2 regions of the Peptoniphilus sp. HMSC062D09 genome follow, and region 1 is predicted to be linked to the other one. Evidence: riboswitches for the same ligand, from Rfam matches in the RefSeq annotation. Region 1 holds a riboswitch; the other holds the start of a gene.
The links. A riboswitch is a leader RNA that binds a small molecule or an ion and turns the genes downstream of it on or off. The one in region 1 is predicted to bind thiamine pyrophosphate.
Positions count from the first base shown of each region.

Region 2: linked by a shared signal. The riboswitch ahead of HMPREF2801_RS03460 (thiamine-binding protein) and the one ahead of thiW (energy coupling factor transporter S component ThiW) in region 1 are both predicted to bind thiamine pyrophosphate.

Region 1 covers NZ_KV804682.1:132-15,940, reverse strand. Annotated here, with positions in the region: gene HMPREF2801_RS08975 (S-layer homology domain-containing protein) at 1-1,991, opposite strand, end outside; gene HMPREF2801_RS00185 (histidine phosphatase family protein) at 2,215-2,820, shown strand; gene HMPREF2801_RS00180 (FAD-dependent oxidoreductase) at 2,830-3,762, shown strand; gene HMPREF2801_RS00175 (thioredoxin domain-containing protein) at 3,762-5,543, shown strand; gene HMPREF2801_RS00170 (HAD family hydrolase) at 5,605-6,234, opposite strand; gene HMPREF2801_RS00165 (DNA polymerase IV) at 6,312-7,370, shown strand; gene HMPREF2801_RS00160 (PaaI family thioesterase) at 7,357-7,782, shown strand; gene HMPREF2801_RS00155 (YwaF family protein) at 7,859-8,563, shown strand; gene HMPREF2801_RS00150 (formate/nitrite transporter family protein) at 8,626-9,381, opposite strand; gene nhaC (Na+/H+ antiporter NhaC) at 9,435-10,859, opposite strand; gene HMPREF2801_RS00140 (adenine phosphoribosyltransferase) at 10,974-11,483, shown strand; TPP riboswitch at 11,593-11,690, shown strand; gene thiC (phosphomethylpyrimidine synthase ThiC) at 11,716-13,017, shown strand; TPP riboswitch at 13,070-13,174, shown strand; gene thiW (energy coupling factor transporter S component ThiW) at 13,198-13,713, shown strand; gene thiD (bifunctional hydroxymethylpyrimidine kinase/phosphomethylpyrimidine kinase) at 13,703-14,509, shown strand; gene HMPREF2801_RS00120 (hydroxyethylthiazole kinase) at 14,499-15,809, shown strand, end outside.
Region 2 covers NZ_KV804704.1:2,797-18,605, forward strand. Annotated here, with positions in the region: gene murJ (murein biosynthesis integral membrane protein MurJ) at 1-925, opposite strand, end outside; gene HMPREF2801_RS03450 (ABC transporter ATP-binding protein) at 1,074-2,819, shown strand; gene HMPREF2801_RS03455 (nitroreductase family protein) at 2,874-3,449, shown strand; TPP riboswitch at 3,528-3,624, shown strand; gene HMPREF2801_RS03460 (thiamine-binding protein) at 3,679-3,978, shown strand; gene HMPREF2801_RS03465 (ABC transporter permease) at 3,950-4,711, shown strand; gene HMPREF2801_RS03470 (ABC transporter substrate-binding protein) at 4,708-5,730, shown strand; gene HMPREF2801_RS03475 (ABC transporter ATP-binding protein) at 5,727-6,479, shown strand; partial or broken gene HMPREF2801_RS03480 (LamB/YcsF family protein) at 6,626-7,398, shown strand; gene HMPREF2801_RS03485 (NRAMP family divalent metal transporter) at 7,409-8,614, shown strand; gene pxpB (5-oxoprolinase subunit PxpB) at 8,629-9,375, shown strand; gene HMPREF2801_RS03495 (5-oxoprolinase subunit C family protein) at 9,368-10,312, shown strand; gene HMPREF2801_RS03500 (putative hydro-lyase) at 10,309-11,106, shown strand; gene HMPREF2801_RS03505 (hypothetical protein) at 11,239-11,721, shown strand; gene HMPREF2801_RS03510 (DUF1294 domain-containing protein) at 11,792-12,034, shown strand; gene HMPREF2801_RS03515 (restriction endonuclease) at 12,058-12,960, opposite strand; gene HMPREF2801_RS03520 (beta/alpha barrel domain-containing protein) at 13,103-13,825, shown strand; gene HMPREF2801_RS03525 (Na+/H+ antiporter NhaC family protein) at 13,836-15,341, shown strand; gene HMPREF2801_RS03530 (macro domain-containing protein) at 15,480-15,809, shown strand, end outside.

The DNA.
Region 1 (15,809 bases):
TTTCCCATTAGAGAAGTTGTTTCAAATTTAAGGTCAGGGAAATCTTTGTAGTTAGTAGGTGGATTAAAGTATCCGTCACTTGCAAAGTTTTTGTCGAAAATAACATCATCTGCAATAGTTAAATTTTTATATTTTTCTTTTTCTGCAGGGTTTGCTTGTGAGAATAGTTCAGTGACAATTGCACCACCTCTTTTTGCAGAGTTTCCTACAAATTTAGAGCCTGCTATATTTACTATTCCCTCATCAGTAATATAAATTGCACCGCCATACTCAGACGCTTTATTGTTTGTAAACTCACAGCCCTTTAAGTTTACTGTATCTTCTCCCACAACAATTGCGCCACCATCTTTAGAAGCAACATTGTTTTCAAATTTGTCATTTTCTATAGTCAATTCTTTGCCTGACATGACACTTTCAACCATAAGAGTTGCGTAAGCCGTTGTCTTGCCATCTTTCATTCCATTGTTTTTATAGATATTATTTTTTATGGAAGGTGCTGAATCTTTTACGTGAAAAGCAGAAGAAAAACCTTCAGCAAAGTTTTCTTCAAAGGTGTTACCTTCTATAATTCCTTCCACTCCTGTTATATGCAAAGCACCGCCATCTTGCGCCCTATTTTTAATAAATGTATTACTTTTTATGGAAACATTCTTGCTATCATTTACAAAAAGCGCTCCGCCTTGTTTTACAGTGTTTTCATTTGTTGCACTGTTGTTTTTAAAGGTACAATTTTCTATTGCTGCATCATTTGCATCATTTGCATCATAAACATAAATTGCACCGCCATTACCGGAAACATTTCCGTCAAAAGTCGCATTTTTCACACTTACTTTATTTTTAGCAACTATAGCGCCGCCCCATTTGCCAGTACTTTTATTATTTTCAAAAGATCCACCATTTACTGTTAATTCAGAATTACTTGCAATTGATGAAATTGCTCCACCATTTGATGCTTCATTATCTTTAAAAGTTCCATCATTAACAGTTAACTTACCGTAGTTAATAATGGCTCCGCCATATTCCCTTGATGTGTTTTCACTAAATACTACACCCTCATTTATAGTAAGCTCATTTGAATTATATATAGCTCCGCCAGACTTTGCCTCATTTTTATTAAAGCTTGCTCCTGTTATGCTAGCTATTGCATTTTGACCGAGTCGAATAGCTCCTCCGTTTGTTTTTGCTTTATTATTTTCAAAAACTCCATCAGTAATATTTAATTTTCCGTAAGATGCAATAACTCCGCCTTCTTTAGAAGAGTTATCATTAAATATACCTCCGGATATATTTATAGTTCCGTAAGAAGCTATAACTCCACCGTATCTTGCGCAAGAATTTCCTGTAAATGTACCTCCCTTGATATTTATGGTTGTATCTTTAGAATTATCACCAATAACTCCGCCAATATTTTTGCCTGTGTTGTTTCTTAAAGTAACGCCATCTTCAATATTAAGTGTTGATTTACCAATCAGATAAATAGCTGGACCATCTGCAGATGGAACATCAATAAAGTTTTGTACAACAGTACCATTTCCCAATGTAAGTTCACCATTATCTGAAATAGATGTAAGCTCTCCATCATTATTACCATCTAAAATGACATTTTCTACACGCATGTTGCAATTGGAACTAACATAAAAACATATTCTTGTACCATTTCTTTTCAATGTATACTTTTGTCCTGGCGCTGATCTAAAGAGTATATTAACATGGCTTCTGTCATTCATACCTTCATTTTCTGGCACCTCATAGTCTTTATTCATAGTGACTATATATTCATTAGATAAATCTTGTTGTTTACAAGCGCCAATGGCATCAAACAAAGTATCGTATTCGCCAACAGGCTCTTCTGTAGCATTAGGATTATTTGCTTCTCTCTTCGTTACAGTAAATGTTTTTGCTTCAGCATAAGTATTTTCTACTGATAAAAAAATTGCAGATGAAAATACTAAGGCAAAGGCAAAAATTATTGCAAATATTTTCTTTTTCATAAATTCCTCCTTTTAATAAATTATTTTAAGAAAATAAAAAATACCCTCTCAATCAATAATATTAGTAATAAAGACAAAATGCAAGGTGATTTCAAGTTTTTTGAGGAGTTTTTAACTAAAAGGATAAGCTTTTCTTACTTTAATTGTTTTTTCTTATAATATATAATATCAGTAGGAATGAAATTTTTTTATATAGATTGTGCATATAGATTGTGAGGGAAGTATGAGGATTTATTTTACTAGGCATGGGGAAACTGAGTGGAACAGGGCTGGCATTATTCAAGGGCAAGATGATTCGCCACTTACTGAAGAGGGAATAGAGATGGGGAAAATTCTTCACGAAAAATGTAAGGACATTCACTTTGATGAAGTTTATTCATCTGATCTTGGTCGAGCCTATGACACTGCAAAATTAATTTGTCCTGACAGAAATATTATAAAGACTTCTCTTCTTCGCGAAATAGATGTGGGCTATTGGTCTGGCAAAAATATTAAGGATGTGAAAGAAGACGATAAGTGGCTCCACAAACTTTATTTTGAAAAGCCTCACTCCTATAACAGAATTGATGGAGAAAGTCTCTATGACCTCAGAAGGCGAGTTGAGAAATTTTTTGAGTATGCTGTCTATCCTGAGCTTGACGAAAATATTTTGATTGTAACTCACGGTGTCACTATTGTTGCCATGTTTTCTATTATGGAAAATGTGCCTATGGAAAATTTTTGGATAAACAGGGTAAGGCGTAATGGCGAGTTCAATATTTGTGATTATCATGATGGCAAGTTTAAGATTATTAAAAAGGCTCCACAAAATCCTGTGGATTCTATTTGAGGTGATTAGATGAAAAAGTATGATTTGATTATTATTGGTGCAGGGGCAGCTGGTTTGAGTGCTGCCATTTATGCTGGCAGGTCTCTTCTAAATACTCTTGTCATAGAGAAGTTTTCCTTTGGCGGAAGGGTTAACGACACGCCAAAAATTATCAACTACCCTGGCTTTAAGGAGATTGCTGGAAGAGACCTCATAAATGAGTTTAGAAAGCAAGCTGAAAATTTTACTACTAATGAGTTTATTTATGGCACTGTCTCTAAAATCGAAAAAGTTGATGATGGCTTTAAGCTTACTACTGCTAGGCGAAAGGAATTTTATTCTAAGGCAATTATTATTGCTACGGGAACCTATGCCAAGATGATAAATGTGCCTGGCGAAACGGAATTTGCTGGTCGTGGTGTATCCTACTGCTCAACTTGTGATGCAGATTATTTTAAGGACAAGGACATACATATTTTAGGTTCAGGGGACCTTGCTTTAGAGGAGGCTGATTATCTCTCCAATTTTGCCAACTCCATTAACATGATTATTATTCACGACGAGGGAAATTTTGATGGAAATGAACTTGAAGTTGAGAGGATAAAAAAGAATCCAAAAGTTTCTTACACTTGGCACTCAAAACTTCAGGGAATTTATGGTGGCGAAAGAGTAAACAGTCTTGATATTTTAGATCTTTCTGACAATACTAAGACTAGGGTCACTTCTGATGGGATTTTTATCTTTGCAGGCATGAGTCCCAACTCCGACTTTGTAAAAGACCTTGTGGAAGTAGATAGTTTTGGCTTTATAAAAACTGACGACTGCATGAGGACATCTGTGGAAGGAATTTTTGCTGCAGGAGACATAAGAGAGAAGCCCCTTAGGCAAATTGTCACAGCGGCAAATGATGGGGCAGTGGCAACAGTTTATGCAGAAAAGTTTATTAGAAATAGAGGTGTATAATGAGAGTCTATCCAAGGGGAACTGTAATCTATAGCAGAGAAAAGGCATACAATGGCATAAATTTAATTTCAACTGCCAAGGACGGAGCTCTTATAATAAAAATGGACGGCACAGAGCTCAAAAGGTATTCTGTAAACCCAATGCCTGCCAAGATGCTGCCCAATAAAAATATTATGAGCATTTCTTCTTTTAGGTCATCAGATTTTGGTGTCAGTGACGGTATTAAACTCATTGAGTTTGACAAGGAGGGCAGGGTTCAATTTGACTTCGACAAGTTTAAGTTTACAGAGGACAGGGGCTACAGGCCAAAATGGATGGCTAGGGCTCACTCTGACTTTCAAAGGGAGGGCAACTCTCTTGGCTATTATTATCCTGGTGAAAAAATTGTTGAGGGGGGCAAAACTCTCCTACTCGTTCACGATGCCATTAAGGACAGCAGAATTTCTGATAAGACTTTGCTTGATGATGTGATTTTAGAAGTGGACGAAGAGGGAAATATTGTTTGGAAATTTTCCTTTAGCGAGCACTTTGACCAGCTGGGATTTTCTGAAGAGGCGAAAAATGTTCTCTACAGAAATCCAAACCTGAGAATGACAGAGAGACCTCTGGGCAATTATTTAGATGTTACATCAATTTCTACAATTGGAGAGAACAAGTGGTATGACCAAGGAGATCCCCGCTTTCATCCAGACAACATTTTATTTACGGCGAGAGCTGCAAATATTATTGGCATCATTGACAAAAAGAGGTCGCGCATTTGCTACAAGCTGGGACCAAATTTTTCTGACTTCAAAAAGGTTGACCCTGTAGTAGGCTCTGCCTTTGCAAGTATTATTCCCAAGGGCTTAACTGGCGAGGGCAATCTTTTAATTTTTGACAATGGGGGAAGATGTGGCTACGGTTCGCCAACTCTTACTTCTCCATCGGGACTATTGCCTTTTGTGAGAAATTATTCAAGAATTCTTGAAATAAATCCAGTGACTCTATCTCTTAACTGGTCAGTGGATCCAAGGGATTTTGGTTTTTCCATTCCCATGAATGGCTACAAATTTTATTCGCCCTATGGTGGAAACCTTCAAAGACTTCCCAATGGCAACACCCTAATAACTCTTGCCACAGAAGGTCTTGTCCTAGAGATTACCCACTCCAAGGAAATAGTTTGGCAGTGGACCTGCCCTTACAGGACGACGACGGAAAATCTTTTGAAGAACAATATGATCTACAGAGTTTACAGGTATCCTTACGATTATCTGGGCGTAGATGAAAGTGAAAATGAAATTGAAGAGATTGAAGATGCATCCTACTACAAGCTAAAGGGGGCAGGCAGCTTTAAGTCTGTGGAAGTTACTAATGTAAATAAAAGTTCACTTAATAACGACATTGACCCACTTTCACAAGAATCTGAATCTGTAAAAGACCTTGAAGAAAATAAAAAGGTAATTAAGAGAAATGAATCTGTAATAAAATATGTGACAGAAAATTATTTTGACGAAACAATAAAATCTCAAAAGGCAGCTCTTGTCATCTTTGGTGCAGAGAGATGTTCTCACTGCGAGCCACTTATGGAAGTTATGCAAGTTCTTCTTGAAGAAGAGTTTAAGGAAGTCTCCTGCTACTACATGGATCTTGACAAAAATAAGGACTTTGCAGAAAAATACGAAATCTTTCAATTGCCGCGAGTTTCCTTCTACAAGGAGGGCGAAAAAGTTTACGAGTTCATTGGAGAAAAATCCTATGACGAAATTGCTGAATTAATTGAAAAATATATTTTAGGAATTTAGAAGCTGAAAGAAATTTCTTGAATTAAAAGAACTGAGGGCGACCTCAGTTTATTTTTTTGAATTATTTATTTGTATGCCAAGATAAGTTTACATAGCCTCTCTTATTTATCTTCGAATTAATTAAAAACCTATTTTTTACCATGCGAAGCATATACTTGTCGTCCTTGTAGGAGTCAGAGTAGGCAAGGGAATTTTCGTAGTCGATTTCATAGCCATCTCTCTCTAAAATTTCCTGGATATTTTTTACCTTGACGTCCTTCTTATTGTTGCCGCGACATAATTTATAGTCCTCGTCTAAGTCTGTTCCAATAATATAATCAAAAGGAAACAACTCGCCAACATAAATTAAATAATTTGTGGCAGAGGCTGAGCAGAGGATTTTTATGGTGTCCTCATCATAGGAAGAAAATTCATCTTCAAATTCACTGAAGAAAAATTTTGGATAGAGATAGTTTGTCACAAAGTCCTGGAGGTCATCTTCCGTCAAATATTTTATGACAGAGACCATTTGGTTTTTCATGATTTCAAAATCAGAATTCAGCTTTGATTTTATGTAAGCCACAGCTAATTTCCAAAGATTTTTAAAAATATTTATTTTTTTATTTTTGTAGGCATATTTATAAAGCTCAACTATGGACTCACAATTCACCACAGTTTTGTCAAAATCGTAGAGCGCAACTGTTCTTTTCAAAATCTCACCTCTCTAGAATTATATCAAATTGTCTTCTTTATAAAAAGCTCTTGTGATATACTAAAGTCGTGATATTTATGGGAATTATTATACATGTTGATATAGACGCTTTTTACGCATCAGTAGAAGAGCTTGACGATAGGAGCTTAATAGGAAAACCTCTGGTCGTAGGTGGCAGGTCCAATCATGGAGTTGTCACTACGGCTAATTATATTGCCAGAAATTATGGCATCCACTCTGCAATGCCCATGTATATGGCGAAAAATCTCTGCGACCACCTGATCATAAAGCCCATGAGAAGGGAAAGGTACCTAGAAAAGTCTCGTGAAGTTTTTGATGTCTTAAAGAAATATACAAATAAAATCGAAAAAGTTTCCATTGATGAGTCCTATTTAGACCTGACGGGACTTGGCTACCATGAAAGTATTGTCTATGATTTGCAAAGAGATGTCTATGATAAAACTGGTCTAAGCGTAAGTGTTGGCCTCAGCTATAACAAATTTTTGGCTAAGCTTTCAAGCGACTGGAATAAGCCCAGGGGAGTTATGATTATTAGAGAGTCTGATATGCCAGAGATTTTATTTCCCCTGGACATAAGAAAGGTTCACGGTATTGGCAGTAAGTCTGAGAAAAAACTTAGAAATATTGGCATAAATAAGGTTGAGGACCTTTACAACCTGTCCTATGATTTTTTGACAAGTATGTTCAAAAAAAGTGGCGAAGAAATTTATTACAGGATTAGGGGTATTGACAGGAGAGAAGTGACACCAAATGCTGTGAGAAAAAGTCTTGGCACAGAGTCCACCTTTGAAGCCACAAAAAATAAGGATGAGCTGATAAATCACTTAAGGGATTTTGCCAGGGAAGTGTCAGAAGATTTAATCGTAAAGGAAATTTCTGGCTACACCTTGACTTTAAAGATGAAAAATGAAAATTTTAAGCTTAAGACCAGGTCTAGGACCTATGACGCAGCAATTTATGAGGAAGAAGATATTTTTAATAAGAGCCTGGAAATTTTTGATGAGGCCTATGAGGGCGAAAGGCTAAGGCTTATTGGTATAACTGTTTCCAATTTAGTTGACTTAAACATAAGACAACTTTCGTTTTTTAATAGGGGGAGAAATGGAGAAAATTAATTTAAAAAAAATATTTGAAGAAGATGAATATGTAAAGAGGGCTAATATAAAATTTGATAGCCTTCATGGCGACAATATGGTTTTAAAGATGATACCAGAGAGAAATCAATTGAATACCTATGGAATTTTACATGGGGCAGAAATTTTTGCCTTAATGGATACTGCGGCAGGACTTTTGTCAATTTCAAAGGGGAGGAAAGCTGTTACTCTGGATTCTAGTGTTAATTTCATAAAAAGCATAGGAGAGGGAGAAGAAATCTATTCAAACACAAGAATAGTTCACATGGGAAAGAAAACAGAGGTAATTGAAGTTGAGGCAAAGAGCAAAGACAAGATAATTGCACGAGCCAGTTTTACATTTTTTATAGTTAATGAGATAGAAGTCCTTGGATTAGAATTCTTAGAAAAATAATTTAAAAATCGAAAAAATTTTTTTGACTTTCTATGTTAAAATATTTGAAGAAAAAGATAAAGGATTTTAATTACAGATGAGAAATTTTTGGGATTTAGATTATGGCGAGGTTGGATTTAATTTTTACGGAACTTATCACTTTGCCTGCCTATTTATTATTTTTATTTTTGCGATTTTTTTATATAAGCCCTGGAAAAAGAATAAAAAATTTAGAAAAATTCTTGCCATCCTGCCCATTAGCCTGGAAATTATTAGGCTCCTAGCAGTTTTAATTGACGGCCATTATGATAGCTCATACCTGCCTTTTCATCTTTGCTTAATTGGAGCCCAGTTTATGGCAGTGGATGCCTTCTATGACAGCAAGATTATAAAGTCATGTCTTTACTATTTATTTATGCCAGCTGCAATTTTAAGTCTCTTTACGCCAGGTTGGGACCAGGTAAATAAATATTCCTATGTGGCAATAATTTCTTGGATAATCCACGGCATCAATGCCTTTTATCCAATCTATCTTGTGATTTCAAGGCAGTACCTGCCAAGGCTAAGAGACCTTATCTATCCAGTAATTTTTATTATTGTAACTCTTCCTATAATAAAAGTTTTAAACAAAAAGCTAGAGGCAAATTATTATTTTATAGAGGAGCCCTATGAGGGATCCGCCCTTGCTACTATAAAAAATGTCTTTCCTAATTATATAGTTGGACTTTTTATAGTGACAGTATTTGTCATGGTCCTTACATTTTTTATTTACAAGTTAATAGTAAGTTTGCGAAAAAAATAAGACGAGGATTTTATGTTTCCTCGTCTTTTTTATATTATGGGACTTTTGCAAGAGCCCCTCTTTTACTTATCTGAAGCTATAGTATTATAAGTTAGGGCAACTAGGTCGCCACCAATAATATTTCCAATAGTTACAGGTATTAAATTTTTAAGAATTAATGCAAAAGTAAAATCTGAATTTAACATTTTTGCCAAGGCAAAGCAAGTCATATTTGCAACACTATGCTCAAAGCCAAGGCTTACAAAGGCAAGTATGCACCAAAAAATTAAAATTAATTTTGCTGAATCAGAAATTTTTCTTGAGCAAATTAAAACTGCAAGGCAGACTAAAATGTTACACATAATTCCCTTGAAAAGCAGTGGAAGGAAGTCAAAGCTAGTCTTTCCAGTGGCAAGTTTTAATAGGGCTTCATTATATTCAGGGGAAACGCCAGTCATTTTAAATAAAAATGAAATTAAAACTGAGCCCAAAATATTTCCAAGGTAGGAAAAAATTAAAATCTTTAAAAGGGTTCCAGTGTCAATTTTTTTATTAAGTCTTCCCACTGTTGTCACTAGAACATTTCCTGTGAAGAGTTCTCCACCTGCAAAGACCACAAATGATAGGGCAAGGGAGAAGACAAAGCCGTTAATAAATTTTACGGCAGGGATTGGAAGTGGAGAAAAGATGCTAGCTGATAGAGTCATTATGAGCATCCCCATTCCAATAAAAAATCCTGCAAGTATGGAAGCAACCATGTACTTAAAAAGAGATCCTTCAAGTAAATTTTTCTTCGTATTTGCAGAATTTGTAAGTCCAATTATTATATCCTTATACATAATACACCTCTTTTTTTATTCCACTAAACATTATACCAAAAAGAGGTGGTTTTTCAATTGGTGAAAGCATCTTTATCTTTGTCTAAGATAAATTTTTTTGAATCAAAGGCAGTAACTATTATTTGCACAAGGGGCATGAGGAGATTAAAGAACAAAAATGGAAGATAGTGAACAGTGGAAACTCCAAGGACTGATGTCATATAAGCACCACAAGTGTTCCAAGGGACCATAGCTGATGTAACTGTTCCACCTGACTCAAGTGTAGAGGACAAAAGTTTTGGATCCAAATTCCTATCTCTATATTCATTTTTAAACATTCTGCCAGGTACAACTATGGAGATGTACTGCTCAGGCATAGTTGCATTTGTGAAAAAGCAAGTTAAAATTGTGGCAGTGACAAGACCAACAGTGGACTGCACCTTGCCAAGGAATTTTTTTACTATGGCTTCAAGTATTCCAGTCTCTTCTGCAATTCCACCAAACATCATGGCGATAATAGTAAGAGAAATGGAAGACATCATGTTGTTAAGTCCGCCAGTAGTTAAAAGTTTATCCACTGACTCAAGACCAGTTTCAGACACAAAACCATTTAAGGCACAAGATAAGATGTCGCCAAAAGTTACTTTTTGATAAAGAGGTCCCAAGATGGCAGCGGCAATTATGCCAAGGCTAATGCCAGGCACTGCAGGAACTTTTTTTGCGATAGAAAGTATTACAATAAGTGGCGCAAGCAAAAGAACTGGAGAAATATTAAAATTATTTTTTAAGCCTTCGGTAATCATAGTTACGCTAGACAAGTCTGCAGAGCTTCCCCTGTACTTTAGTGATAAAAATCCAAAGATGAGTAGGGTCAATACATAGGTAATAATTGTTGGCTTAACCATTGCCTTGATGTGAGTGAAGACATCAGTGCCTGCCATTGCCGGTGCAAGGTTTGTTGTATCAGAAAGTGGGCTCATCTTGTCGCCAAAGTAGGCACCAGATAAAACTGCCCCTGCTGTTATAGGTGCAGGTATGCCAAGGCCACTTGCTATGCCCATGAGGGCTATACCCATAGTGCCAGCAGTGCCCCAACTTGTACCCGTAGCAAGAGAAGTTATTGAAGTGATTAAAACTGTTGCTACAAGAAAAATTGATGGCTTTAAAATCATAAGTCCGTAGTAGATCATAGTTGGCACAACGCCAGCCAAAATCCAAACGCCAATTAAAACTCCAATGATGGCGAGAATTATTATGGACTGCATGGCTTGTGAAATTCCCTTTATCATGGAGTTCTCAATAAATTTCCAGGAGTAGCCAATTTTTAGGGCGACAAGAGAAGCTATTAAGACCCCGATAAGCATGGGTATGTGGGGACTTTCTTCGTACTTAATAATACTTATAAACATAATTACAACTAGAGAGAGGAAGGTAAAGAGAGCTTCACCAAAATTTGCCTTTCTTATTTCTCTGTCGTATTTTTTTATATTTTTATTCATTTAACACCTCGTGAATAAATAGAAAAATTTAACATATTATATCATTAAAAGAATGATAATAAAAGTTTTAGTTAGCTGATAAAGATGTTATACTATAAGGGAATGGAGGAAGTTATGGAATTAAAAGATACAATTCGCGCAATAAAAGATTATCCAAAGGAAGGAGTCATCTTTAGAGACATCACCACTCTCTTAAAGGACAAGGATGCCTTCCAAAAAGCTGTAGACCAAATGGCAGAAAAAATAGATGTTGATGTAGACAAGATAATTGGCATTGAAGCAAGGGGATTTATTTTTGCTTCAGCCCTTGCCTATAAACTCGACAAGGGTTTTGTGCCAGTGAGAAAACCAGGCAAGCTTCCTTGGGATAAGGAAAGAGAATCCTATGAGCTTGAATATGGAGAAGACTCAATAGAAATTCACAAGGACGCCATAGAGCCGGGAGAAAAAGTTGTAATAGTTGACGATCTTCTTGCCACTGGCGGCACAGCCAAGGCTTGTGTAAATCTTGTAAATCAACTTAAAGGAGAAGTGTCTTCGGCGATCTTTTTAATTGAACTAGAAGATTTAAAGGGAAGAGAAGTTTTAAGTGGCACAAGGGTAGAATCAATTATAAAATATTAAGAAATAAAAATTTATTATCTCTATTAAAGAGACTTAAAATATTTTATGAATTAGTATTATATTTTTTCTTGTTTTAAAAGATTTGATATTATAAAATCAATAAATGAATAAATAAACTTATGGGAGCAATTTGCTGAGAGGAGTTAAGACTCGACCATCTTACCTGCTAGGATAATGCCTTGGCAGGGAAAAGTAAGATTACTCCTATAATTTTATAGGAGGTTTTTTTTATATGAAATATGCTACTCAAATGGAAGCAGCGAAACATGGTTTTGTCACAGAAGAGATGAAAATTGTGGCAGAAAAGGAAAATGTATCTTGTGAGTATCTCATGGAGAAAATGGCTTGTGGAGAAATTGTCATTCCAAAAAACAAAAATCACAAATCAATTTCACCTGAAGGCATTGGCACGGGGCTTAGGACCAAGATAAATGTAAACTTAGGAATTTCCAAGGACTTAAATGACATTGACATGGAAATGAAAAAAGTTGACATGGCACTAAAAATGGGTGCAGAAGCCATAATGGATTTATCAAATTATGGCAAGACTCAAGAATTTAGGAAAAAATTAATTGAAAAATCTACAGCCATGATAGGCACAGTGCCCATGTATGATGCAGTAGGATTTTTGGACAAGGGACTTTCTTACATAAAGGCAAAGGAATTTTTAGATGTAGTTAGAAATCATGCCGAAAATGGAGTGGACTTTGTGACAATTCACGCAGGTATAAATAGGGCAAATGCTGAAATATTTATGAGGAATAGGCGTGTAAATGAAATTGTATCTCGTGGTGGCTCTCTACTCTTTGGTTGGATGATGATGAATGACGCAGAAAATCCCTTTTACCAATACTATGATGAGCTCTTAGATATTTGCAGAGAATATGATGTTACTCTTTCTCTTGGAGATTCTCTGAGACCTGGTGGCATTCATGATGCCACAGACCCTGCACAAATTTCAGAACTTATTACACTTGGTGAGCTTACAAAGAGAGCTTGGGAGAAGGATGTGCAAGTAATTATTGAAGGACCTGGTCATGTGCCAATTGGTGACATTGAAATGAATGTCAAACTTCAAAAGAAACTTTGCCACAAGGCACCTTTCTATGTCTTGGGACCTCTTGTTACAGATGTGGCACCTGGTTATGACCATATTACATCGGCAATTGGCGGTGCAATTGCAGCAGCTCATGGTGCAGATTTCTTGTGTTATGTAACGCCTGCTGAACATTTGAGACTGCCAAATGTAGAAGATGTTCGCGAAGGAATTGTAGCTTGCAAAATTGCAGCTCATGCAGGTGACATTAATAAATTAAAGGACGCAAGAAATTGGGATTTAGAAATGAGCAAGAGACGCCAAAAAATTGACTGGGAAGGAATGTTTGAGCTTGCTCTTGACAAGGTTAAGCCAAGAGAGTACAGAGATTCATCCATGCCTGAAGAAGAAAATACCTGCACAATGTGCGGCTCAATGTGCTCTGCAAAAAATATGAATTTAATACTTGAAGGCAAAGATATTAAAATAGAAGCTTAATCTAAGTGAACTAATATTAAAATTTAAATAAATTTAGTTCAGTGTAAAAATTTAATAAAAAAAGGGGAGCTTGTTGACAGGCTGAGAGGAAATTGTTAATTTCGACCGTTACCTGATTTGGATAATGCCAACGTAGGGAATAGTTTTAGTTTTTATGTCAGCACTCTCTAGGAGGTAAATATGAAATCTAATACTAAGAAGTTAACTGTGGCAGCTCTTTTTGTTGCCATAGGCGTTGTTTTTTCCTTTGTAAACTTTCCAGTGGGACTTTCAAAGTGTTATCCAATTCAGCACATGGTAAATGTACTTTCTGCAGTAATATTGGGTCCTATCTATTCAGTCCTTGTTGCCTTTTGCATTTCACTTATTAGAAATTTATCAGGCACAGGTTCTTTAATGGCCTTTCCTGGTTCAATGGTTGGTGCCTTTTTAGCAGGCATTTTATATTACAAGACAAGAAAGCTTTCTCTTGCCTTTTTGGGTGAAGTTTTTGGCACAGGAGTTATAGGTGCCCTATTAGCCTATCCAGTTGCCAAGTTTATACTTGGAAAGGAAATGGCATTTTTTGGACTAATTATTCCTTTTTCTGTAAGTACCCTTGGCGGTTCAATAATTGCAATAATAATTATTTTGAGCCTTAAAAAGACAGCTCTTAATGATTATCTTAATTTAGAGGGAAATAAACATGGAAATTAAAAAGATTTTAAGCATAGCTGGGTCTGACTCTAGCGGTGGCGCAGGTATCCAAGCCGACTTAAAAACCATAACTTCATATAAGTTTTATGGCATGACTGCCATTACAGCAATAACTGCACAAAATACTATGGGCGTTCAGGCTTCCTCACCTATAAGTGAGGAAATGCTTAAGAGTCAGCTTTTGTCAATTTGCCAAGATATTATGCCCGATGCTGTAAAAATTGGCATGGTGGCAAGTCCAGGACAAGTAGAAGTTATATCAGAAGTAGCTGAAAAATATTTTAAGGATCTGCCCATAGTTTTAGACCCAGTAATTACATCAACTAGCGGCTTTACCCTTGTGCCTGATGAGACACTTGAGAAGATGAAGGAAATTTTATTTCAAAAGGCAACTTTAATCACCCCAAATCTTATTGAAGCTGGAATTATTTACGGCAAAAAAATTGAAAGCCTTGAAGAGATGAAGGAGGCAGCAGAATTTTTATATAACAAATATAAAGTAGCCTTTCTAATAAAGGGAGGTCACCTAAAAGACTCAAAGGATGATGTGCTTTGTGGAAGAGAGGGACTCTTTGTAATAGAGGGAAAAAACATAGACAACAAAAATACCCATGGTACAGGTTGCACACTATCCAGTGCCCTAGCTTGTGAACTTGCAAAGGGAAAAAGTCTTTATGATGCACTTGTAGCTGCAAAAAAATATTTAAGTGGTGCCATAGCTTATGGATTTGATATAGGAAGGGGCAGGGGACCCCTATATCACATGTATAATTTGAGTGATAAAAATGAAAATTAAGGCAAATTTAAATAATCTAAGGGATAAGGCTCCCTTAGTACATATTATTTCAAATAGTGTTACAAGAGCTAGACTTGCTGACCTTGTTTTATCTCTTGGGGCAAGCCCAATGATGGCAGAGTATTCCAAGGAAGTTGCTGAAATTACAAAAAAATCTTCTGCCCTCCTCTTGAATATGGGAATGTTAAATGAAGATAAAATTGAAGCAATTAAAATTTCTGCAAAAGTTGCAGAGGAAAATAATATTCCTCTGGTCTTTGACCCAGTTGGAGTTGCTTCTAGTAGCCTAAGAAGAGACTTGGCAAAAGACCTTATCAGTAATTTTAAATTTAATGTCATAAGAGGAAACTTTAATGAAATTAATTACTTGGCAAGGGGCAAGACCTTTACTGGCGTGGATTCAAAAGACGATAATTTATCTCGAGAAGATTTTATAGATATTGCCTTAGAACTCCAAGAAAAAAGTAAAGCTACAGTTGTAGTTAGCGGCAAATATGAGGTGATAGCCAACTCTCATTTGTTAATTTCAATTCCTGGTGGCGATGAAAATTTAAAAAAAATCACTGGCTTAGGAGACATGGAATCTGCCATGATAACTTCTCTTTTGGCAGCCCCCATGTCAAACTTAAAAGCCTGCGCTCTTTCTGCAATATTTTTAAGACAGCTTGGGAAAAGCGTCATAAGAGATAATAAAGTAAATGCCCAAGATATTATAAGTAAAATGCAAGGCATAGATGAAATAAGTGGAGATCTTGAAATTTTATCTCCTTCAACTAAATTTATTAAGCCAATTTTATATGGGATTTCTGAAGGCGATGATTTATGGAAAATAAAAAATGCAGTAAAGGCTGGAATGGGGATTTATCAGCTTAGAGACAAGTTTGCAGATGAAGATGAGCTTGGAGAAAAAATCTTAAATATAAAAAGTGAAATTGATGGTAAGTGCCTTTTTATCTTAAATGACAACTTAAAGCTTGCAAAAAAATATGGCACTGCACTTCATCTTGGTCAAGAGGATGAAAAAATTTCTCGGGCAAGAGAAGTCTTGGGAAGAGATGAAATAATTGGTGCAACGGCAAAAACTGTAAAGCTTGGCATTGAGGCAGAAAATATGGGAGCATCTTATATTGGGACGGGAGCTTTTTTTGAAACAGAAACCAAGAAAGATGCCTCAAGGATTACGCTAGAAAGCTTTAAAGAAATAAGAGAAGCTCTCTTAATTCCAGTCTTTCCCATAGGAGGAATAAGTAAGGATAAGTTAGACTTTTTCAGGGGGCTAGACTTAGATGGTCTTTGCATG
Region 2 (15,809 bases), on a different contig from region 1:
CTTTTTTGCCAAGCTTCATGTCACCTGAACCCAAAGTTTTTGTCAGGATTGGAAAGACTATGGCTGTTATGGCTGTTATGAAGATCCCAATTATCATGGTGTTTAATTTATTTGAGTAATATAAAATTGAGGCTGCGCCTTCGCCCATGGTAGATGCCAATCGCCTGTTGACAATTATATTTATGTCATTGACTGATACTGACACGAAGACTGGAAGGGCAAGGACTATTGCATCTCGCACATACTCGTCTTTGAAGTCTGCCACAAGCCTTGGTCTGTAACCAATTTTCATTGCATTTGGTAGCAAAAATAAAAATTGTGCCAATATCCCAAGGACAGAGGCAATTGTTAGTCCCATTATGCCAACATGACGAGAAAATAATGCAAGATAAATTATATAAGTTAAGTTAAGTGGAATGGCAATGGCACCAGCTGCTGCGAACTTGCCGCCATGTTGAAGATAGCCTTCCATTACTCCAACCCAGGATGAAAATAAGACTACGGGCATGCCCACTTGTATTAGTTTTATTACTATTGCATAAGTTTCGGGATTTTTTGTGGAAACTGTTAGAAGTGCAATTTGTCTAGGAAAAATAATTCCAAGGGCAATTAGGACAAAGGACACTAAGCTTGCAATGAAGAGTAAATTATTTGTGAAATAATTTTTTCTATCCTTGCCATGTTCCATTTCAGCCTTTTGCACTGAGGGTATATAAGTTGTTGCTATTGCCTGTGTCACAAAGGCAGATATAGTTGCCGTTGCACCCTGAGCAAGGGAGAAGGCATCCATTTCGATTCCTGCGCCAAAGACATAAGCAGTAAGTGATTCTCTAAAGAAACCAAAAACTTTTCCTATTAATGAAAATATAATTATGGCTAGAGTGGACTTTGCAATTCTTGAGCCTGCGCTACTTTTATTTTCCATTTAAAATCTCCTTTATAAGTCTTATAAAATTATAATTTGTTTAAAATTTTATGTCAAGTAAAGGGGATTTCAAGTATTTTAAAGAAAATTAATTATGTGTTATCATTGCTTATATAAAATATTATTTGTCATGAAATTAGGAGGATAAATGAAAAATAAACATTTGATAAAAAAAGTTCTGCCCTATTTTTATAAATATAGATTTACACTTTTCTTAGACTTATTTTGCGCAGGACTCACTACGGCAAGTGAAATGATTTTGCCACTGCTTCTTCGTGCGCTCACTAATCGGGCTGTGGAAGACTTAGCATCAATAACCATAGACTTTGTCCTAAGGCTTTCACTAATTTACTTAGTGATTAAGACAATAGAGGTCATTGCCCAATATTTTATGACCAGCATTGGTCACATAATGGGTGCGAAGATTGAGACGGACATGAGAAGAGACCTCTACGCCCACCTACAAGGTCTATCTGATACCTTTTACAATGAGACCAAGGTTGGCGTCATCATGTCAAGGATTACCAACGACCTCTTTGACATAACGGAGTTTGCCCACCACTGTCCCGAAGAATATTTTATTGGCGCCATAAAAATTCTCATCTCACTAATTATTCTTCTCAAGATAAATGTAAAGATGACACTTCTTATTTATCTTATGATTCCACTGATGATTTATTTTTCTGGTCACTACAGAAATAAAATGCGAAGGGCACAAAAGGATCAAAGGGTCCACATTGGTCACCTAAATTCTTCCATTGAAGACTCCCTTCTTGGCATAAAGGTTGTAAAGTCCTTTGCCAATGAAGATGTGGAAAGGGAAAAATTCACTGAGGAGAACAACAAATTTCTTGGAATTAAAAAGAGATACTACAGGTCCATGGCGGGCTTTAACACAATTAACAGGATCTTCGATGGACTCATGTATTTGATTTTAATTGCAAGTGGAGGCTACTTCCTCATGAAGGGAGAAATTGGTCCAGAAGATTTAATTGTCTATGTAATGTTTATCCAGTCCCTTCTTGCAACTGTGAGACGAATCATTGAATTTACTGAACAGTTCCAAAAGGGAATGACGGGCATTGAAAGATTTGCAGAAATTATGGCTATAGAGCCTGACATAAAGGACAAGGAAGATGCCCTTGAGATAAAAAATGTCAGGGGAGAGATTTACTTTAAGAATGTAGATTTTTCCTATGGCAAGGGCGAGGGCAAGGTCTTAAATAATTTTTCTGTGGACATAACGCCAGGCGAGAAGCTTGCCATAGTAGGTCCAAGTGGTGCAGGCAAGACCACTATTTGCAATCTCATTCCAAGGTTTTACGATGTGGATGCTGGGTCTGTCACAGTTGATGGCATTGATGTCAGGGACATAAAAATAAAGTCCTTGAGAGAAAACATCGGCATAGTGCAACAGGATGTCTATTTATTTTCTGGCACAGTAAAGGACAATATTGGCTATGGCAAAAGTACTGCCAGTGACAGAGAAATTATTGAGGCTGCAAAGCTTGCCGGTGCCTATGAATTTATTAAGAGCCTACCTAATGGCTTTGACACCTATGTTGGCGAGAGAGGTGTAAAATTATCTGGAGGACAAAAACAGAGAATTTCCATTGCCCGAGTCTTCTTAAAAAATCCGCCAATTTTAATTTTAGACGAAGCAACTTCTGCCCTTGACAACAAAAGTGAAATTGTAGTTCAAGATTCCATAGAAAAGCTTTCAAAGGGTAGGACCACTATTACCATAGCCCACAGACTTACAACAGTACAAAATGCAGACTTAATCCTTGTAATGACAAGAGATGGCATTGTGGAGAGAGGAAGTCACCAAGAGCTAATGGAAAAGAGGGGATACTATTACAACCTCTATACCAAGGGCGGCAGGTTAGAATAATTTAACTGTTTTCGGGTATCATCTTTATAAGTATTGAATTTAGCGAGGTGTATTATGCAAGAATATATAGAAATTATTAAAAAGAGAAGGTCTTACTACAATTTGTCAGAAGATGTGGATTTATCCAATGAAGAGATAAAATATTTAATTGAAGATGTTCTAAACATTACTCCTTCACACATGAATTCACAAACTACTAGAGTCCTCTTGCTTTTTGACGACAAGTCCAAGGACTTTTGGAAGAGGGTAAATGAAACTTTTGACAATAAAATTAAGGAAGAAAAATTCCATGGCTTTTATCACGCCAAGGGAACTGCCCTAATTTTTATTGACAAAGATGAAATTAAGGCTCAGGAAAAAGACATACCTTCCTACAAAGAACATTTTGAAACTTGGGGTCATCATTCAGCTGCCATGGTCCAGCTAAATATTTGGCAGGCTCTAAGAGATGAGGAGATTGGTGCAAGCAACCAACACTACAATCCTGTCATTGACTCTTGGGTAAAGGAACTTTATGAAATTCCTGACTCCTGGGAACTTATAGCAGAGATGCCTTTTGGCAAAATCCAGGAAGAACCAGAAGAAAAGGACAAAAAGCCAATCCATGAAATTTTAAGAGTAATTGAATAAAGATAAGCATAAAAAGTAGGCGAGAGTCTACTTTTTTCTTTTACTTGACCTTGTAATAAAAAATTCTAATGACTATAATAAAAGTATCAGGGGAGCTTTTGCTGAGATTAGGTTATCCTTAAACCCTTTGGACCAGGACAGGTAATGCTGTCTTGGGAAAAGTTTGTCTCCCTGTGGAGACTTTTTTTATGCAAAAATTTATTTTGTAAATTTATTGGAGGAGGTTATTATGAAGATTTCAGTAGCTATACAAATCCTTCCTACAACTAAAGAAGGCACAACAGAATCTGTTGTTGAAGTTGTAGACAAGGTAATTGAATATATTAAAAGTGAAAAGGTAAATTATGTTGTTACGCCCTTTGAAACAGTTATAGAATTAGATGACTTTGACAAAGCCTTTGAAATTCTAAAAAACTGCGTCAAGATGGCAGGAGAAATTTCAGAACAAGTTGCTTGTTATTCCAAGACTTTTTATTCTGAAAAGGGGATTTTGACTATAGATGAAAAAACCGGCAAGTATCAAGGATAATATCTCAGCAGCTTCTTTGATAATAATCATTGTAGCTATTTGGCATTTTGTAACCACAAGGGGAATAGTGGGGCCCTATTTACTGCCCAAGCCCTTTGATGTTATAAAGGCCTTTGTGACAGATTTTTCTACAATTTCGTCACACCTTGGCACAACACTTACAGAGGCTTTTTTGGGCCTATTTGTTGGCGTCAGCCTTGGCTTTATTGCTGCCCTACTAATGGATTTGTCAGATATTATTTACTCTGCACTTTATCCAATTTTAGTTTTGACACAAACTGTGCCAACAGTTGCCATTGCACCCCTACTGGTTCTATGGATGGGCTATGGAATTGCGCCAAAGATTGCCCTTATTGTAATTGTCACTTTTTTTCCAGTTGCAGTGTCGCTTCTTGAGGCCTTTAAAGAGGTGGACCAAGATAAGGTAAAATTATTAAAGGCCATGGGTGCTGGCAAGGCAGAAATTTATAGGTACATTAAACTGCCTGAGAGCCTGGGGAATTTTTTCTCAGCCTTTAAAATTGCAGTTTCCTATTCCGTTGTAGGTGCAGTAATAGCTGAGTGGCTCGGTGGTTATAAGGGACTTGGAGTATATATGATTAGAGTTCAAAAAAATTACTCCTTTGACAAGATGTTTGCAGTTATATTTTTAATTTCGGCAATTTCTCTTATTTTGATGAAGTTAGTTAGCTTCTTACAAAAAAAGATGATGCCGTGGACGGAGGAAAAATGAAAAATTTAAAAAAATTATCAGTTTTATTATTGGCAGGCCTTATGCTTACAGCTTGTGGCAAAACTGAAAATAAAAAAGTTGAAGAAAAGAAGGATGTCCCAACAGAAAAAGTTAGCTTTTTACTTGATTGGGATCCCAATGTAAACCACGCAGGACTTTATGTGGCAATGGACAAGGGATTTTTTGCAGATGAAGGCATTGAAGTTGAAGTAAACCAACCACCAGCAAATGGAGCTGAAGCACTTGTTGCATCAGGCAAGGCTGACTTTGGAGTATCCTTCCAAGATACAATTGCACCAGCCTTTGCAAGTGATGAACCACTTCCAGTAACAGCTGTTGCTGCAATAATAAACCACAACACATCAGGTATTTTTTCTGCCAAGGACAAAAATATTGAAAGACCAAAGGACATGGAAGGACACAAGCACTCAACTTGGGGACTTCCAATTGAACAAGCAATTTTAAAGCAAGTTGTAGAAGATGACGGCGGAGATTTCTCTAAAGTCAACTTAGTTCCTGGCGATGTTACAAATAATATTGCAGCAATCCAAGGAAAGGACATTGACTCAGTTTGGATCTTCTATCCAGTTGATGGCGTTAGAGCTGAAATGGAAAACCTGCCAATTAATTATTTTGCTTTTAAAGACATCAACCCAATTTTTGACTACTACACACCAATTTTAATTGCCAATAACGACTTCTTAAAGAATAAGGAAGATGTGGCAAAGAGATTTATGCGTGCTTTTTCTAAGGGCTATGAATATGCAGCAGAAAATCCAAAGGAAGCAGCAGAAATTCTTGTTAAATTAAATCCAGAACTTGACAAAGACTACACAGTAAAGGCAATGGAATATATAGCTGACAAGTACAAAGACGATGCAAATTATTTTGGTGAAATAAATGCAGATAGATGGAATAATTTCTACGCTTGGCTATGGGAAAACAAATTAATTGACAAGGAAATTCCTAAGGATTTTGGCTTCACTAATGATTTTGTAAATCCTGAAAAATTAAAATGAGTGAAAAATTAGAAATTTTAAGAGTAGAGGATGTTGACAAGTCCTTTGGCGACAAGCTTGTCTTAAAAGACATAAACATTAAATTAAATAAGGGAGAGTTAGTTTCCCTTGTTGGAGTATCTGGCTCTGGAAAGACTACGCTATTTAACATAATAGCTGGTCTTTTAAAACCAGATAGGGGTAGAGTTTTTCTAAAGGGAGAAGATGTAACTGGCCTGGCAGGTAAAATTTCCTATATGCTGCAAAAGGACCTCCTCCTTCCCTACATGACAATCATCGACAATGTTTCTCTTCCCCTAGTTCTTCGTGGCGACAAGAAAAAAATTGCCCGAGAAAAAGTTCGCGGCTACTTTAAAGACTTTGGTCTTGAAGGGACAGAGGATAAGTATCCTTCACAGCTTTCTGGCGGCATGGCGCAAAGGGCAGCCCTTCTTAGGACCTATGTCTTTTCCAATGAAGTTGCACTACTTGATGAGCCCTTTTCTGCCCTTGATGCCATAACTAAGGCTTCCATTCACAAGTGGTATAAAAATATTATTAACGAGATGAAAATTTCTACGATTTTTATAACCCACGACATTGAAGAGGCAGTTAAGATTTCAGATAGAATATACATCATGGGGAAGAACCCAGGAACTATAATTGATGAAATCGAAATAAAAGAAGATTTTCAAGAAAATTTTTTCGAAGACAAAAAATTTATTGAATACAAAAAATACATTATTGAAAAACTTGATAAACTTATTTGAAACGAGGCATTGACCTCGTTTTTTTAAATAAAAATATTATCACAATCATTTTAAAACCCCTTTGATAATGTTTGCATATTATAGAAATTTTTATTATAATAAAGTTAAGTTATTGCAATTGTTTATTTAGAAAAAGGGGGAAAATTATGCAATATTTTGTAGATTTAAACAGCGACATTGGTGAATCCTTTGGCGCCTATAAATGGGCATGGATGCTGAAATAGTTAAGTATGTAACTAGCATCAACTGCGCTTGCGGTTATCACGCTGGCGATCCACTAATAATGGATGCAACTTGTAAGGCAGCTGCAGATAATGGCGTAGAAATTGGTGCTCACCCAGGCTATCCAGACCTAATGGGATTTGGCAGAAGAAAAATGGATATCAAACCAGAAGAAGCTAGAGCTTACATGCTTTATCAAGTTGGAGCACTTGCTGCTTTTGCAAAGGCTCACGGAAAGAAATTACAACACATGAAACTTCACGGAGCATTTTACAACACTGCTTGTAACGACGAAAAACTTGCTAATGCAGTTTTAGATGCAGTTGAAGAATACGATAGAGACTTAATCTTAATGGTACTTAGTGGATCTTACATTGCCAAAGAAGGCAAGAGAAGAGGACTAAGAGTTGCTCAAGAAGTTTTTGCTGACAGAGGATACAACGAAGATGGAACTCTAGTAAATAGATCACTTCCAGGTGCCTTCGTTAAGGATCCTAAAGATGCTATTCCAAGAGTTGTAAAGATGATTAAAGAAAATAAGGTTACAACTGCAGATGGCAAGGAAATTGACATTGTTGCTGATTCAATTTGCGTTCACGGTGACAACCCTGAAGCTCTTGAATTTGTAAAAAATATTAGAGAAGGACTAAAGGCAGAAGGCATTGAAATTAAACCTTTGTCTAGTTTCTTAAAATAAGGAGAAAAATATGGAAAAGAATAAAAATAATTTATCTGTTCTTTTAGGAGCAGCCTTTCTAATGGCAACATCTGCCATTGGACCTGGATTTATGACACAAACTGCTACCTTTACTACAAATATTGGGGCAGACTTTGCAGCAGTAATTTTAATTTCAATAATCTTTTCATACATAGCACAACTTAATGTGTGGAGAGTTATTGCAGTTTCTAAAATGAGAGGTCAAGATATTGCAAACAATGTACTACCTGGCCTTGGATATGTAATTGCCTTTTTGGTTGCTCTTGGCGGCTTGGCATTTAACATTGGTAATGTCGGCGGTGCTGGACTTGGACTTAATGTAATCTTTGGCGTTGATGTAAAAATCGGTGCAGCTATTGGTGGAGTAATTGGTATTATCCTTTTCTCATCTAAATCTGCATCTTCAATCATGGATAGAGTTACACAAGTTCTTGGTGCCATGATGATCATCCTAATTGCCTTTGTAGCAATTAAGACACAACCACCAGTTGGCGAAGCTGTAAAATCAGCAGTAGCTCCTGCAGGTGGATTTAATAGTATAGTTGCTCCAACACTTACACTAATTGGTGGAACTGTTGGTGGTTACATTATATTCTCAGGTGGACACAGACTTATTGATGCAGGAATCACTGGCGAAGAAAATCTTTCTCAAGTAACAAAATCAGCATCACTTGGTATTGGTGTTGCACTAATCGTTAGAGTTTTACTATTCCTAGCAATTCTAGGCGTTACAAAGATGACAAATGCACAAATTGATCCTGACAACATAGCAGCTTCTTCATTCCTAGCAGCTTCTGGCGTAATTGGATATAAGATTTTTGGTATTGTATTTGCAGCAGCAGCCTTCACTTCAGTAGTAGGTGCAGCTTACACTTCAGTATCCTTCCTAAAGACACTATTTAAATTCGTTGCTGACCACGAAAATATGGTTACAATTGCTTTTATAGTTATTTCAACTATTATGTTTATCTTTATTGGACAACCTCAAACTCTATTAATAGTAGTTGGAACATTAAATGGTTTCATTCTTCCTATAACTCTTGCAGTAATCCTACTTGCTTCTAAGAACAAGAAAATCGTTGGAGATTATGTTCACCCTAATCTTCTTTACATCTTAGGTTGGATAGTAGTTGCAGTTACTGCTTTCATGGGAGTTAAAACTGTAATAGGAAATGTTGGAAAACTATTTGGATAATTTAGGAGAATAAAATGTATGATAAAATAAAATTTCTAACAGCTGGTGATTCTGCTATTGTCATGGAATTTGGCGATACAATCGAAAAGGAAATCAATGCAAAGATTGCCGCAGTTGTTGAAAATTTAAAAAAGAAAAATATTGACGGAATTTTAGACATTTTGCCAACTTACAGGTCTATTTTAATCAATTACGATCCTGTAAAAATTTCTTATGGCGAAATGGTTGAAACCCTAAAGGGACTTAGCAAGTCTGACAAGGCTAATGAAAGTGACGAGGTTAGACTTATTGAAATTCCAACTCTTTATGGAAAAGAATATGGTCCAGACATTGATTTTGTTGCAGAAAACGCAAACCTAAGCGTTGATGAAGTAATAAAAATCCACTCTGGCACAGATTATTTAGTTTATATGATGGGCTTTATCCCAGGATTCACTTATCTTGGAGGACTTGACCCAAGGATTGCCACTCCAAGACTAAAGAGCCCAAGGCTAAAAATTGAGCCAGGTTCTGTTGGCATTGCAGGAAGTCAAACTGGAATGTATCCACTTGAATCACCTGGAGGATGGCAACTAATTGGAAGAACTCCACTTAAACTTTTCGATGATACTAAGGAGCCACCAGTATTTATTCAAGCAGGTGACTACATTAGATATGTCTCAATTAATAAAGAAGAATATGACAAAATAGAAAAAGAAGTGGAAAATGACACTTACAAAGTTTCCATAAAGAAAGTTAAGAGAGGTGATCTTCATGAGTAGTATCGATGTAATAAATGGTGGAATTCTTACAACAATCCAAGATTCTGGTAGATATGGCTATCAAGAATTAGGTATTCCTACATCAGGTGCCATGGATGATTACAACTTTAGACTTGCAAATATTTTAGTAGGAAATAAACTTGACGAAGCTGTACTTGAAATGACTTACTTTGGACCAACTTTAAAATTTAACGAAGAACTAACAATTGCAATAACAGGTTCTGATATGGCTCCAAAGATTAATGGACAAGCTGTTCCAATGTTTGAAACTATAAAGGTTAAAGCAGGGGACACTCTTCAATTTGGAAAAGTTGATGAAGGTATAAGGTCTTATTTGGCCTTTGGTGGTTCCATTGATGTGCCTGTAGTAAACGGCTCAAAGTCAACTCACATCAAGACAAAAATGGGCGGAATTAATGGTAGAGCCTTAAAACCTAAGGACGAGCTTAATATTATTAAGTCAAAGGAAAAAACTATGAGAAAGATTCCTGAAAAGTATCTTCCAAAGTTTTCACACTGCAATATTTTAAGAGTTGTCCTTGGACCTCAAGATGATTATTTCACAGAAAAGGGAATTCACGACTTATTTAGATCAGGTGGATACCAAGTTACTAAAGACTTTGACAGAATGGGAATAAGACTAAGAGGAACAGAAATTGAACACAAGGAAACAGCAGATATTATTTCTGATGGAACTAACTTTGGTTCAATCCAAGTGCCAGCAAATGGTCAACCTATTGTTCTTTTAGCAGACAGACAAACTACTGGAGGTTATACAAAAATTGGCAATGTAATTACGCCAGACCTTCACAAGCTTGCACAAATGACTTTCTTGGACAAGGTTCTTTTCCAAAAAGTTACTATTGAAGAAGCTCAAAAGTTAACTGTTGATTATAAAAATAAATTTGATGATATAAAGAAGGAGTCCATAATATGAAATTAAGTGAACTTGCAAAAATGCATCCAAGAGATGTTAGAGAACTCATAAGAAAGGGCGAAGTTGATCTTCCAACTTCAGGTATGAGTGAAGGATATTTGCAAGCTAACCTTGCTATCCTTCCAAAAAAATATGCCTATGACTTTTTACTTTTTGCACAAAGAAATCCAAAGCCATGTCCAATACTTGAAGTATTAGACGAAGGAAGTCCTCTTACAAAAATTATGGCTGATGGTGCCGACATTAGGACTGATGTGCCAAGGTATAGAATTTATAAAAATGGCGAATTTGTAGAAGAAGTTAAGGACTTAAAAGATGTATGGCAAGATGATTTTGTTACCTTTGTAATTGGCTGTTCCTTCTCCTTTGAAAAGGCAATGCTTGAAGCAGATGTACCTGTAAGACATATTGAAGATGAACACAATGTGCCAATGTATATTACAAATATTGCTACAGAGCCAGCAGGAATCTTCCACGGCAACACAGTTGTATCAATGAGACCAATCCCTTACAAGGACATTGTAAGAGCAACAACAGTTACAGCAAGATTCCCAGCAACTCACGGAGCGCCAATTCACATTGGAGACCCATCAGTTATAGGAATCAAGGACATTGACAAGCCAGACTTTGGCGAAAGAAGTGAAATAAAAGAAGGGGAAGTGCCAGTATTTTGGGCTTGTGGCGTAACACCTCAAGCAGTTGCCATGGCATCTAAACCAGAAATTATGATCACTCATGCGCCTGGTCACATGCTTATCTTAGATAAGAAAGATTCTTATGTATCAGTATTCTAAAAACTTTTAATACAAATTTTAAAAATCTGTCAGGGAAATGATGTGTACACATCAAAACTTGGCAGATTTTTTGTGTATTAAAAAACTATTTTGTTATATAATTAGATAAAGTAATAAATGAGGAGTGGTTTTATGAAAAAATTATTTAAAATATCTATTATTTTTCTAATTACATTTTTATTTTTATCAGCTTGTGGCAACAAATCTCTCTACTCTATGAAGACAGACACTTCAGATGAAAAGGGAGTGGAAAAAATAATAAATAAACTTGAGTGGAAGGAAAATAAATTGGGCGATCTTGAGCTTAAAGACAAGAGCCTTGAAATCAATCTGGAAAAGACTCCAAATTCTAGTAGAGATGAGAATACAAAAGAACTTTTTATAAATGGAGTTAATCTTTTAGTTTTAACTGATATCGATGAAGTGAATTACAATGGAGAAGACCTTGACTTTTCTGGCATTGATAAAGATTTTGCAAATGAAATTTTGACTATTAAGTATGACAAAAAGATTGAAGACTTGAGAAAAAGTGAAGAAGCATTTAATGAAGTTAATGAAAAATTAAAAAATGAAAAATTTGAAACTGGTGCTGTCCACTATGAGATGATGAAATAATTGATTAATTTTTTTTAGGGACGTCTTTTATGATATATTATTCTTAGATATTTTATAAAAGGATGATGGCATGGAAAATAAATATATAATAATTTTAAATCTCATAAATTTTATTCTTTACGGCATTGACAAGTACAAGGCTAAGCACGATTTGTGGAGGATTAGCGAAAAAACTCTTTTGACACTTTCAATCTTTGCAGGATTAGGAGGCTTTCTTGGAATGGAAATTTTCCATCACAAGACTCGCGAGAAGAAATTTTATCTTGCCAACCTCATTGGCATGGCTCTTACAATTTATTTAATAAAAAATTAAGGATGCAAAACTTGCATCCTATTTTAATGGTCAATTTCAGCTAAAATATCTCTATTGTCTAACATTTTTAAAATATTTTTTATGTCTAAAATTATTACATTTTCTCTTTTTAATTTTTCCTTAGTTTCCTTTTTCAAGAAAGAAGTGTTAATGAATAAGACTGGAGTTATGCCTTGGTACAAACCAGAAAATTTATTAACCAAAGATTTTACTTCAGATTCTGGCAAAACTTCAATATTATTGTATTTTTTTATTTCAAGTGCATATCTCTTCTTGCCTTTTTTAACATAAAAGTCAAAGGAAGCCTCATCTCTTGAATTTTTAAATCTCTCAACGCTGTAGCCTGTCCTCTCAAGGGATATTTGTGCAAGTTTTTCTGCTGTTATTTCTTTATCGAGACTTGAAAGTCCTCGCAAGAGATTTTGTGGGAAAATTTTAAAAATCCCTGTGCAAACTTCTCTGCCTTCTCCTGCAGTTTTATAGTCGAAACCAATTAACATGCCCTGGACTATTGTAAAGTGTCCATGAGCAAGGGAATTTCTTATGTGGCGAAGGAGGGAGTCAGTTTTTGATTCATTGTCGCCCTTGGTGAGAATTATTTTTTGTGAATGAGGACAAATTTTCTTTTCATAAAATTTTACAATGTCCCTATCTATGTAATCTAAGAAGGCAACATCCTTATTTTCTAAATTCATATAGGATTTTAGTATGCCAAAGACAAAATTTTCAAAACTAATAGAAGAAGTAAGTTCATTTTGTGGAGACTGAATTGAATTTATGTTGGGAACATACCAAAGGAGGTACTCCAAAGTTTTTGTCATCTCTTCTGTTAATTTAATAGGTTTATTTTCGTGATGAATTGAATAAGAAACTCTACTCTCGCACTCTTCAAATTCAAATCCAAATCTTTTTAAATTAGGAAGCATTGTCATCCTTCTTTCATTTTAATTATAAAAAAAGTATATCATAGATTCATTATTTTTATAATGTGATATAATTTGAATTGACATTTTAGTTAAAATTTTATTAAATAAAAATAATTGAAAATTTTATCGATATGGAGGACAAATGGAAAATTTTGAAAATAATTTTGAAAATATAGAAAAGAAAAAGAAATTTGTTCCAAGTATAGAGACTGAACTTAGAAGAAGACAAGTGTCTGTACCTGAAGTGACATATAGGGCAAGTGGAATAAACTTTATGGGCAAGAGAATAAAATCTCTCATGTTTACCAACGATATTCCCGTTATTGTCAACAACAATGCACAGGCAATTATGTCCGTCTATCCCTTTACGCCACAACTAAAAATAATATCAGCAATAATTGAAGTTGCATCAGTTCCTGTTTTTGTTGGAATTGGTGGTGGAACCACATCAGGATTAAGGTCAGTAAACATTGGGCTACAAGCAGAACTACTTGGAGCAGCAGGCGTTGTAGTAAATGCACCAATGTCAAATGAAAACATTGAACTAATTTCAAAGACCCTAGACATAGCAGTTATTGCAACAGTAATAACGAAGTATGATGACATAAAGGGCAAGGTAAATGCAGGAGCAAGAGTTTTAAATATTGCCGGTGGCAAAAATACAGCAGAACTAGTAAAATATACAAGAAAGATAGTAGGAAATGAATTTCCAATTATCGCAACAGGTGGTCACACAGATGAGCATATACTTGAGACAATAGAAGCAGGTGCAAATGCCATCACTTATACACCACAGTCAAGCTCCGAAATTTTTTCAGAAGTTATGGATAATTATAGATTTAACATGAAAGAAAAGGAGAAATAAAGGAGAAGAAATGGAATTTGGAATTTTATCAATAGTTCCTCCAATAGTTGCCATTGCCTTGGCACTAATAACTAAAGAAGTAATAACTTCACTATTAATTGGAATTTTATCTGGAGGACTTATCTACACTGGCGGAAATATTATTGCCGCCTTGGAAACAGTTTTTGATTTAATGGGAACTAAGCTAGGGGATAATGCCCTAATGCTAGTCTTTTTGACTATGCTTGGCTCTCTAGTAATGGTAATGAACATGGCAGGAGGATCCTTTGCCTATGGAAAGTGGGCAAGCAAAAAGATCAAGAGCAAAAAAATGGCTAAGCTTGCCACAGCTTTTCTTGGAATTTTAATCTTCATTGATGACTACTTCAACTGCCTAACAGTCGGCGCAGTTATGAAGCCAATTATTGACGAAAACAAAGTATCAAGGGCAAAACTTGCCCACATAATTGACTCCACTGCAGCGCCTGTATGTATTCTTGCACCAGTTTCATCTTGGGCAGCATCTGTAGTTGCAGTAATAGGAGATACTGGAGTAAAAAACCCAATGAGCGTCTTTCTTTCAACAATACCCATGAATGTCTACCCTATACTTACTCTTCTTTTAATCCTATATTTTTCAACAACAGATGTAGAAATGGGAGTAATGGAAAAGTATGAATTAAATGACACATCAAGAATAATTGAAAAAGAAGATGTGGGCTATGAATATTCAAAGAATGGAAGAGTTTATGATCTTGTAGTGCCAATTGTAGTATTAATTTTTGTCACAGTAATGATGATGCTAAAGACTGGAGGATTTTTCTCTGATGGAGTGGGAGCAGCAGCTGCCTTTGGCGATGCAAATGTAAACTTGTCCCTAGTAATAGGAGCCTTCTTTGCAATTGTCATTTCCTTTGTATTATATATTCCTAGAAAACTATTAAAGTTTGAAGAATTTATGAAGGGAATCGTAGAAGGAATGAAGACAATGGTATCTGCCATAGTAATTCTTTCCCTTGCATGGACTATTGGTGGCATAACAAGTGACGAATTTTTAAACACAGGATCCTACATTGCATCACTAATTTCTAACTCAACAATGCCAATGTGGCTTTTACCAGCAATAATTTTTGTGGTTGGAGCATTTTTGTCCTTCTCAACAGGAACAGCTTGGGGAACTTTTGGTATATTAATTCCAATAATGGTGCCAATCCTAATGCACACAGACCACATGCACTTCTTGACAGTTGTCCTTGCAGCAATTTTTTCTGGCTCAGTATTTGGAGATCACTGCTCACCAATTTCTGACACAACAATTTTGTCATCAGCAGGAGCAGGTTGTGACCACATAGCCCATGTGTCCAGTCAGCTTCCCTATGCAATTAGCGTAGGCTGTGCCTCAGCTCTTGCCTTCTTAATATCAGGCATAATAGGAAGGCCTGGACTTACACTTCCAATTGGAATAGTAATTCTTGCAGCAATTGTCTTTGTCCTAAAGAGAATGACAATAAATAAATATTTAAAAAATGAAAATTAATTTTTAAGGCTAACTTTTTAGTTAGTCTTTTTTTATAAAATTTTACAAAGATATAATTTTTGTCAAAAATTTGCCTTTAACTATTTAAAAAATTTGCAAAGTGGTATATATTTTAAAGAAGAAAGTAAGGGGTGCATTATGAGCTTTCAAATTGAAAAGAAAAATATTTTAGATTACGAAGTTGACGCAATAGTGAATGCAGCAAACGCTGAATTAAAAAGAGGCGGCGGAGTCTGCGGACAAATTTTTAAAGAAGCCAGTGACAAAGGCTTAGAAGAAGAATGTAATAAACTTGCACCAATAAATCCTGGCGAATCTGTTATTACAAAGGGTTATAATTTAAAATCAAAATACATAATTCATTCAGTTGGACCAATTTATTTTGATGGCAATAAAGGAGAAAGAGAAACCTTAGAAGCAGCCTATAGGTCTGCCCTTTCCTTAGCAGTGGAAAATAATTTAAAGAGC